Regions from separate parts of the Microbacterium sp. NRRL B-14842 genome, predicted to be linked through region 1. Evidence: predicted binding sites of a transcription regulator. Region 1 holds the regulator's gene; the other holds the start of a gene.
The links. The regulator LexA, encoded in region 1, represses DNA repair genes until DNA is damaged. The targets are predictions, from matches to a motif close to TCGAACANNTGTTCGA.
Positions count from the first base shown of each region.

Region 1 (4,573 bases):
TGTGATCGACGGTCACAACATCTGGCGTGGCGACCTCTCCGCGGCGTTCGACTCCCTGGAGGCGCTCCGCGCGCTCGGTGCTCCGGTGTCCGCGGCCACCTCGACCTCGCTGCTGCACGTGCCGCACGACGTGCAGGACGAGACCGCGCTCGACGAGCGCCTGGTGTCCTGGCTCGCGTTCGCGGACCAGAAGGTGCAGCAGGTCGTGACCCTCGCCCGCGGTCTGTCCGAAGGGCGCACGGCGATCGCGACCGAGCTGGACGCCGCGACCGCTGCGCTGCAGGATCGCCTGAGCGCTCCCGGCGTGCGCGACGGTGCGGTGCGTTCCCGTGCGCTGACCGACGCCGACTTCGCCCGTGCTCCGTACGCGGAGCGGGAAGAGGCGCAGAATGTCCTCGGCCTGCCGGTGCTGCCCCTGACGACGATCGGCTCCTTCCCGCAGACCGGAGACATCCGCCGCGCACGCGCGCAGTTCCTCCGCGGCGAGATCCCCGAGGACGACTACGAGGAGTTCCTCCGCCGTGAGGTCGCCGCGGTCGTCTCCCTGCAGGAGGACCTCGGCCTCGACGTCCTCGTGCACGGCGAACCCGAGCGGAACGACATGGTGCAGTACTTCGCCGAGCACCTCGACGGCTTCGCGGTCACGCAGCACGGCTGGGTGCAGTCGTACGGCTCGCGAGCCACGCGTCCGTCGATCCTCTGGGGCGATGTCTCCCGCCCGGCGCCCATCACGGTCGCCTGGTCGGCATACGCCCAGTCGCTCACCGCGAAGCACATGAAGGGGATGCTCACGGGGCCGGTCACCATCCTCGCGTGGTCCTTCGTCCGCGACGACCAGCCTCTGGGGGAGACCGCGAACCAGGTCGCGCTCGCCCTCCGCGACGAGATCGCCGATCTGGAGGCCGCGGGCATCCAGGTGATCCAGGTCGACGAGCCGGCGCTGCGCGAGCTGCTGCCGCTGAAGCAGACCGACCAGCCCACGTACCTGGACTGGTCCGTCGCCTCGTTCCGTCTGGCGACGGGCGGTGCCGCGGCGGCCACGCAGGTGCACACCCACCTCTGTTACTCGGAGTTCGGCGTCGTGATCGACGCGATCCGTGCGCTCGACGCCGACGTGACGTCGATCGAGGCGGCCCGCAGCCGCATGGAGGTCGTCGCGGACATCGCCGAGGTCGGCTTCGACCACGGCATCGGCCCCGGTGTCTACGACATCCACTCGCCGCGTGTGCCGACGGTCGAGGAGGTCGAGTCCCTGCTGCGTCGCGCGGTCGAGGAGATCCCGCTCCGTCAGCTCTGGGTGAACCCGGACTGCGGCCTGAAGACCCGCGGCTACGCCGAGACCACGGCATCGCTGCGGAACATCGTCGAGGCCACCCGCCGGGTGCGCGAGGACGTGGTGGTCACCGCCTGACACTCCTGCTCAGCGAAACGACGAAGGCCCTCCCGGTGCACCGGGAGGGCCTTCGTCGTGTGTCTCAGACGGCGCGCATGACCGCGACGACCTTGCCGAGCACGACGGCTTCGTCGCCCAGGATCGGCTCGAACGCGGAGTTGCGGGGGAGCAGCCAGGTGTGGCCGTCGCGACGACGAAGCACCTTGACGGTGGCCTCGCCGTCGAGCATGGCGGCGACGATCTCACCGTTCTCCGCGGTGTTCTGCGACCGGACCACGACCCAGTCCCCGTCGCAGATCGCGGCGTCGATCATCGACTCGCCGGAGACCTTGAGCATGAAGAGGTCGCCTTTGCCGACGAGCTGCCGGGGGAGCGGGAAGATCTCCTCCACCTGCTGATCGGCGGTGATGGGCACGCCGGCGGCGATGCGGCCGACCAGCGGGACCAGGGCGGCGTCGCCGACCGGGGTCGCCACATCCGCGGGGTTCTCCGCACCGGTGCCGGGAAGGTCGATGAGGACCTCCATGGCGCGCGTCTTGCCCGGGTCGCGCCGCAGGTAGCCGCTGAGCTCGAGCTGACCGAGCTGGTGCGTGACGCTGGACAGCGACTTGAGTCCGACGGCATCGCCGATCTCGCGCATGCTCGGCGGGTAGCCGTTCTGTGCGATGGAGCCCTGGATGACCTCGAGGATCGCCATCTGCTTCGGACTGAGGCTCTTGCGACGGCGGGTGCGCGGCGCCTCGGACTCGAGGGCTGAGGTGTCGCTCATGGTGCTCCTTCACTGCGTGATCCGACGTGCCGCTTCGAATGTCGGTGGCCCGTGGTGGGGTGTCCTTATCGAAACCGTATCCGAGAAAAGCGCGGATCTGGAAGATCTGTTCGAGCGTGTCGGGCGATTCGCGGGCCGCGGTTTCGAAGACAGCTTGACAGATGTTCGAACTCGAAGATATCTTCGGAACGTAGCTTCGCATCCACGGCTCCCGGCCGAGGCGCGGATGCGAAAGCTACGCCAACCTCCCCGGGCTCCGGCGCCGGGACAGTAAGGAGCAGACATGAGCAGCATCAGCCTCAGCACCGCGACCGCCTTCCCGGCATCGGCCCGTCCGGCCACCCGGCTGCGGATCACGGCACGCGGTCGCCGCGCTCTGCTCGCGCTCGCCTCGGTCCCGCTCGCGGCGGGCATCGCCTTCGCCGCCATCAGCGGGGGTAGTGCGATCGCCTCCGGCGCGGACGCACCGGCCGTCTCCGTCGAGACCGTCACGGTCATGCCCGGCGACACCCTCTGGTCGATCGCGAGCAGCATCGCCCCCGAGGCCGACCCACGCGAGGTCATCGGTGAGATCAGCCGCATGAATCTCCTGCGCGGCGGCGAGCTGCAGGTCGGTCAGGAGCTCGCGCTCCCGGCCCGCTACACCGACTGACGCGGAGCCCGAGTCTTCCGATCCGGTCGTCACGATGACCTCGGCTCTCCGTGCTCCTCTTAAGATGGGAAGGGTGACCTTCTCCCTCAACGATCTCCCGCTCCGCGACGATCTGCGCGGACTCACCCCGTACGGCGCGCCCCAGGCCCCGCTGCCGGTGGCTCTGAACGTGAACGAGAACACGCATCCCGTTCCCGACGAGGTCGCGAGCGACATCCTCGATGACATCGCCGTGGCGATCCGGGACGTGAACCGGTACCCGGATCGTGAGTTCACGACGCTGCGGGAGGCCTTCGCCGACTACCTGGGTCACGGCCTCACGCCGGAGCAGATCTGGGCGGGAAACGGCTCCAACGAGGTGCTGCAGCACATCTTCCAGGCTTTCGGCGGTCCGGACCGCACGGCATTCGGCTTCGGCCCGACGTACTCGATGTACCCGCTCATCGCGAAGGGCACAGGGGCGTCGTGGATCGCCGGCACCCGGCAGCCGGACTACACCGTCACCGCGGAGGAGGCGGCGGAGCAGGTCCGTGCGGCCGACCCGGACATCGTGATCCTCTGCTCGCCGAACAATCCGACGGGCACGCCGCTGGGGCTCGACGTGGTGGAGGCCGTCTACGACGCCGCCCGTGGCGTGGTGATCGTCGACGAGGCCTATCAGGAGTTCGCGCCGCGCGATGCCCCGTCTGCACTGACTCTGCTGGAGGGCCGGCCGCGGCTGGCGGTCTCCCGCACCATGAGCAAGGCCTTCGCCTTCGCCGGTGCCCGCGTCGGCTACCTCGCCGCCGACCCCGCGTTCATCGACGCGCTGCGTCTGGTGCGCCTGCCCTACCACCTGAGCGCCCTGACGCAGGCGGCGGCCGTCGCCGCGCTCCGCAATGCCGACGTCATGCTCGGGATGGTGCAGGAGATCGTGGAGCAGCGCGACCGGATCACGGCCACGCTGGAGGCCCTCGGCTACACGCCCCACCTCTCGTGGTCCAACTTCGTGCTGTTCGGCGGCGTCGCGGACCCGCAGGCCACCTGGCAGCAGCTCTACGATCGCGGCGTGCTCGTCCGTGACGTCGGCATCCCCGGTCACCTGCGGGTGAGTGCCGGTACGGAGGCGGAGACCACGGCGTTCCTGGACGCCCTGGCCTCGATAGGATCGGCATCATGACCATCCCCGCGCCCACCGCACGCACCGCGAGCCGCGTGCGCAGCACGTCGGAGTCCACCGTCGAGGTCGAGCTCAACCTGGACGGTACCGGCGCGAGCCGCATCGACACCTCGGTGCCGTTCTTCGACCACATGCTCACGGCGTTCGCGAAGCACTCGCTGACGGATCTCACCGTGCGGGCGTCCGGCGACACCCACATCGACGCGCACCACACCGTGGAAGACATCTCGATCGTGCTCGGTCAGGCGATCCTCGCCGCGCTCGGGGACAAGTCCGGCATCTCCCGCTACGGCGACGCCCTCGTCCCCCTGGACGAGGCGCTCGCGCAGGCGGTCGTCGACATCTCCGGTCGCCCGTACCTCGTGCACGAGGGTGAACCCGCGGGCTTCGAGCACCACCTGATCGGCGGGCACTTCACCGGATCGCTCGTCCGGCACGTCTTCGAAGCCATCACCTTCAACGCCGCCCTCACCGTGCACGTCCGGGTCCTGGGCGGGCGCGACCCGCACCACATCGCCGAGGCCGAGTTCAAGGCGTTCGCGCGGGCGTTCCGTCAGGCGAAGGCGCTGGATCCCCTCGTCGACGGCATCCCGTCCACCA
Region 1 is NZ_JBFLUM010000001.1:874,916-879,488, forward strand. It holds gene metE (5-methyltetrahydropteroyltriglutamate--homocysteine S-methyltransferase) at 1-1,411, shown strand, start outside; gene lexA (transcriptional repressor LexA) at 1,476-2,162, opposite strand; gene AB1285_RS04450 (LysM peptidoglycan-binding domain-containing protein) at 2,446-2,814, shown strand; gene AB1285_RS04455 (histidinol-phosphate transaminase) at 2,879-3,973, shown strand; gene hisB (imidazoleglycerol-phosphate dehydratase HisB) at 3,970-4,573, shown strand, end outside.

Region 2 (4,573 bases), 120 kb from region 1:
AGGCCGACAGGGTCACGGCGACCGCGACGGGGGAGAGCGGACCGGCTCCGCTGGCGAGCGTCCAGCCGCCCCAGGCCGGACCGATCACGGCACCGAGGTTCAGGGCGGCGGTCGCGTAGGACCCTCCCATCGTCGGGGCGGCGGAGGCGGCGTACAGGACGCGGGTGATCAAGGTGCTTCCCACGCCGAACGAGGCCATGCCCTGCACGAAGACGAGAACCAGCAGCGCGACCGGCTGATCCGCGACCGTCGCCAGGACGATCCAGCCGCCCAGGAGCAGCGGTCCACCGACGGCGAGCAACGCGCCCGAGTGCCGATCAGCGTATCGACCGGCGATCGTCACGCCGAGGAACGAGCCGAGACCGAACAAGACGAGCGCGACGGAGACCACAGCGTCGGGCAGACCGGCGATCTCGGTGACGATCGGCGCCAGGAACGTGAAGACCGCGAAGGTCCCCGCGTTCACCAGCGCCGCCAGGATCATCGCGAGGGCGAGCGGCGGTGTCACCAGGAGGGCGATTTCGGCGCGCAGGGACGGTGCCTTCCTGGCGGGCGGCGCCGGGGCCGGGGCTGCTCCGGATGTCGACCGGGGCTGCCCATGCGTCGCGCCCCGGATCGTCGTCGGCACTCCACGGAGGATCCCGAGGAGCGCGGGGAGACAGAGCAGCGCGACGGCGGCGAAGGTGGCCCGCCAGCTCAATGCGCTGCCGAGCACCGCCCCCGCAGGGACGCCGACGATGGTGGCGATGGTCGTCCCCGAGAGCACAACCGCGAGGGCGCGTCCCGTGCGTTCGCGGGGGACGAGGAGAGTCACCGTACGCAGCGCGACGGCGAGGAACCCCGCGTTCGCGAGGGCGCCGAGCACGCGCATGACGAGGAGGAGCTCGAAGGCAGACGTCACCGCGCCGACGACATGGCACGCGGCGAAGAGCGCCAGGCAGACGATGAGCGTGCGACGCGGCGGCCACTCACGCGCGAACGCGGCCATGGCGGGCGCGCCCACGACCATGCCGACGGCGAAGGCCGAGGTGAGGAGACCGGCCGTGCCGACCGGGACGTGGAGGTCGTCCGCGATCGCGGGGAGGAGTCCAGCGAGCATGAACTCCGAGGTGCCCATGACGAAGACCGCCAGGGCGAGGGCATAGAGGGGGAAAGGCATCGAGTGCTCCGAGGTGAGAGGGAAGAGGAGGGCTTCTCGTCACCACGGTCAGCGCCCGGGTCACCGGCGCGCGCCCGCCGACAGGGCGGACGAAGGGATCAGCGGTTCACGGGGCTGACGGTGTGACCGGCAGCCCCCGACCTGTCTGATTCGGGGCTCGACATGCCCTCCACCCTAGGGCTGCTCAGTGAGCCGGCGCGATCACGGGCGAAGACCACGGGGGATCCTCGGCGAAGGTCACGGTGTGCGGAGGCGGCGGTCGGTCGATGTAGCTCCGGCCGGTGGGGCTCGTCCACTCCAGAACGCCGCCCGGCCCCTGCTCGACGTGCCACGGAGAGTGGTGTTTGAGCATGTGATGTCGTCGACAGAAGGTCGCGAGGTTGTCGTGCACGGTCTCGCCGCCGAGCGCCGCATCGTGATTGTGATCGAGGTCGCACTTCCGCGGCGCGAGGCCGCAGCCGGGGAAGCGGCAGCGTTGATCGCGGGCCCGCAGGTGCCGGCGGAGGTCTTCGCTCGGCCGGTACCGGTCGACGGCCAGCAGCGCCCCGCTGATCGGGTGAGTGAGCACCCGGTCCCATCCGCTCGCCGCGCCGGCCAGTCGGCGGGCCGTGGCCGGATCGATCGGGATCACCCCGTCGAGCTCGGCGGCGAGGATCGGAGTGCCGCCCGTGGTCCCTTCCTGCTCGCCGTGCATCAGGGTCAGCACCGGCACGGTGACCTCGACGCGCGCTCGAAGTTCCGAGAGCAGTCCTTCTTCCGAGTCATGTCCCGCCGGAGCGCCCGTCAGGACGAGGTCGGCGAGCAGGTCCGCGCGCAGCTGATCCACGGTCCTGTCGTCGGGGATGCTCTCCTCCGCCTCCCGACGGTGTGCTCGCGCGTTCTCCTCCCGCACGGCATGCGCCATCTGGGAGAGCCGGTCGAACATGCCGTGCACGAGGGCCGCAGGGCCGCGCGCACCGAGTTCGGCCATGCCATCCTCGAGGTCGGTCACCCAGACGCGGCGCAGCTCCCTGGCGTCGCGGTGTCGCTCGACGAGCGTCCGCTCCTGGAGCCGGTCGGCCAGTCGGCGCACGAGCCGGCGTATCCGGTTCGGAGACTCCGCAGCGGCCACCTCGATCGCCTCCGTCGCGAAACACGAACGGTCGTCCGGGTCATCGAGATGAGCGCCCGCCTCCACGATCAGCCGCGCGTGCGCGGCGCTGATCCGTCCGGCGCCCTGGGCCTCCCAGACGGTGGGGAACCGCTCGACCAGCCAGGACGCCTCGGACATCCGCCGTTCGATCGTGCGGTCGCTGACGCGCTGTGCGGCCCCGATCTCCGCGGCGACCGTGCGGATCGCCATGTCGCCGCCGTCCGGATGACGCGCCTGCCGAGCGATGTCGACCGCAAGCCGCCCCGCCATCGCCAGGAGACCATCCCGCGCGGCCTGCATGCTGCTCAGCGTCTTCTCGGCCGCTTCCAGCCCCTCCACCAGATCGGCGAGCATCGCCATCTGGGAGTCGGTCGCGTCGAGCAGTGCGGGCATGACGTCAGTCCATCACCGACCACTGACATTCGAACGAAGGTTCGAAGGAATCTGGCCGAAAGTCGTATCACGAAAGGATAACGACCGTGGTTGACTGGCTCCGTGCTCCTGAACGTCATCGAAGCCGGGGAGGGCGACCGCGTCGCCGTGCTGCTGCACGGCATGATGGGGTCCGCCGAGAGCTGGCACCGCGTGGTCCCGCTGCTCGTGGAACGCGGCTTCCGCGTGCTGGCGCTCGATCTGCCCGGCCACGGCCTCTCGCCGCGTGATCCGGAGCTCACGATCGAGACGGCCGCCGACGCCGTCGTCGCCACGCTCGCGCAGACGGCGCTCCTTCCGGGGGCAGGTTCCGCAGCGGGGGACGGGGCCGCCTCCACCCTCGCCGTCGCCGTGGGGCACTCCTTCGGCGCCACCGTGCTCGCCGCCGCCGCGCCGCGCCTCGACCCGGGCCTCGCCGTCTACGTCGACGCGCCGCTCGCCCTCCAGGGCGGCCAGGATCGCGCCGCCCTCGTGTCGCAGTACGAACATGACCGCCGCGCGCGCATGTCGCCCGCCGAACTCCGCAAGCTCCGGCCCTTCTACTCCGTCGACGACGCCGCGGTCGAGGCGCGAGCGGCCGAGCGCTTCGATCCGCCGACCGCGGCCTCCGTCTCCTGCGGGGAGGACGGTCATTGGACCGCCGCACCCGGCTCCATCGTCGTCCGCGCAGAACCCAGTGCCTGGGTCACCGACGAGGACGCGCGCCGGTTCGAGCACGGCGGCGTGACCGTGCGCAGCATCCCCGGGGCCGCCCACACCGTCTGGTACAGCCACTTCGAGGTCTTCACCGCCGCGCTGCCCGAGCTCTTCGCCCCGTCACTGGTCTGATCGGGCGACCGCCCGACGCGGCGCGACTACCCTGGAGAGGACATGGCACATCTTCTCGGGGCCGAAGCCCTGCACCTCGAATACCCGACCCGCGTCGTCTTCGACGCCGTGACCCTCGGCATCGAGGAGGGCGACCGCATCGGCATCGTCGGCCGCAACGGCGACGGCAAGTCGAGTCTCCTGGCCATGCTCGCCGGCCGGAAGGAACCGGACTCCGGCCGGGTGACCGTCCGGGGCGGCACCCGCATCGGCGTGCTGGACCAGGCCGACACCCTCCCCGACGACATCACGATCGGCGCCGCCGTCGTCGGCGACATGGCCGAGCACGAATGGGCCGGAGACGCCCGCGTCCGCGACGTGATCGAGGGGCTGCTGACGGATCTGCCGTGGGACGCGCAGATCGGCTCCCTCTCCGGCGGGCAGCGCCGCCGTGTGTCCCTCGCGAAACTGCTCACGGGCGACTGGGACGTCATCGCGCTCGATGAGCCGACGAACCACCTCGACGTCGAGGCGATCACGTGGCTCGCCGGGCACCTCAAGAAGCGCTGGCCCGCGAACGCCGGAGCCCTCCTCGTCGTGACCCACGACCGGTGGTTCCTCGACGAGATCTGCACCGAGACGTGGGAGGTGCACGACCGCATCGTCGAGCCCTTCGAGGGCGGCTACGCGGCCTACATCCTGCAGCGGGTCGAGCGCGACCGCATGGCGGCGGCGACAGAGGCGAAGCGGCAGAACCTCGCCCGCAAGGAGCTCGCCTGGCTGCGCCGCGGTGCCCCGGCCCGCACCAGCAAGCCGAAGTTCCGCATCGACGCCGCCAACGAGCTCATCGCCGACGTGCCCGAGATCCGCGACAAGGTCTCGCTGCAGTCGCTCGCCGTCTCGCGGCTGGGCAAGGACGTCGTCGACCTCCTCGATGTGGGGGTGACGTACCCTTCGACAAGCTCAGGGACCCAGGGAGGCTCAGGGACCCAGGGAGGCTCAGGGACCCAGGGAGGCTCAGGGGGCGGGAAGACCGTACTGAA
Region 2 is NZ_JBFLUM010000001.1:758,319-762,891, forward strand. It holds gene AB1285_RS03835 (Cmx/CmrA family chloramphenicol efflux MFS transporter) at 1-1,159, opposite strand, end outside; gene AB1285_RS03840 (HNH endonuclease signature motif containing protein) at 1,344-2,684, opposite strand; gene AB1285_RS03845 (alpha/beta fold hydrolase) at 2,787-3,551, shown strand; gene AB1285_RS03850 (ABC-F family ATP-binding cassette domain-containing protein) at 3,594-4,573, shown strand, end outside.
Region 2: a site for LexA is predicted at 2,714-2,729, ahead of AB1285_RS03840 (HNH endonuclease signature motif containing protein). Genes of this name have one in related genera too.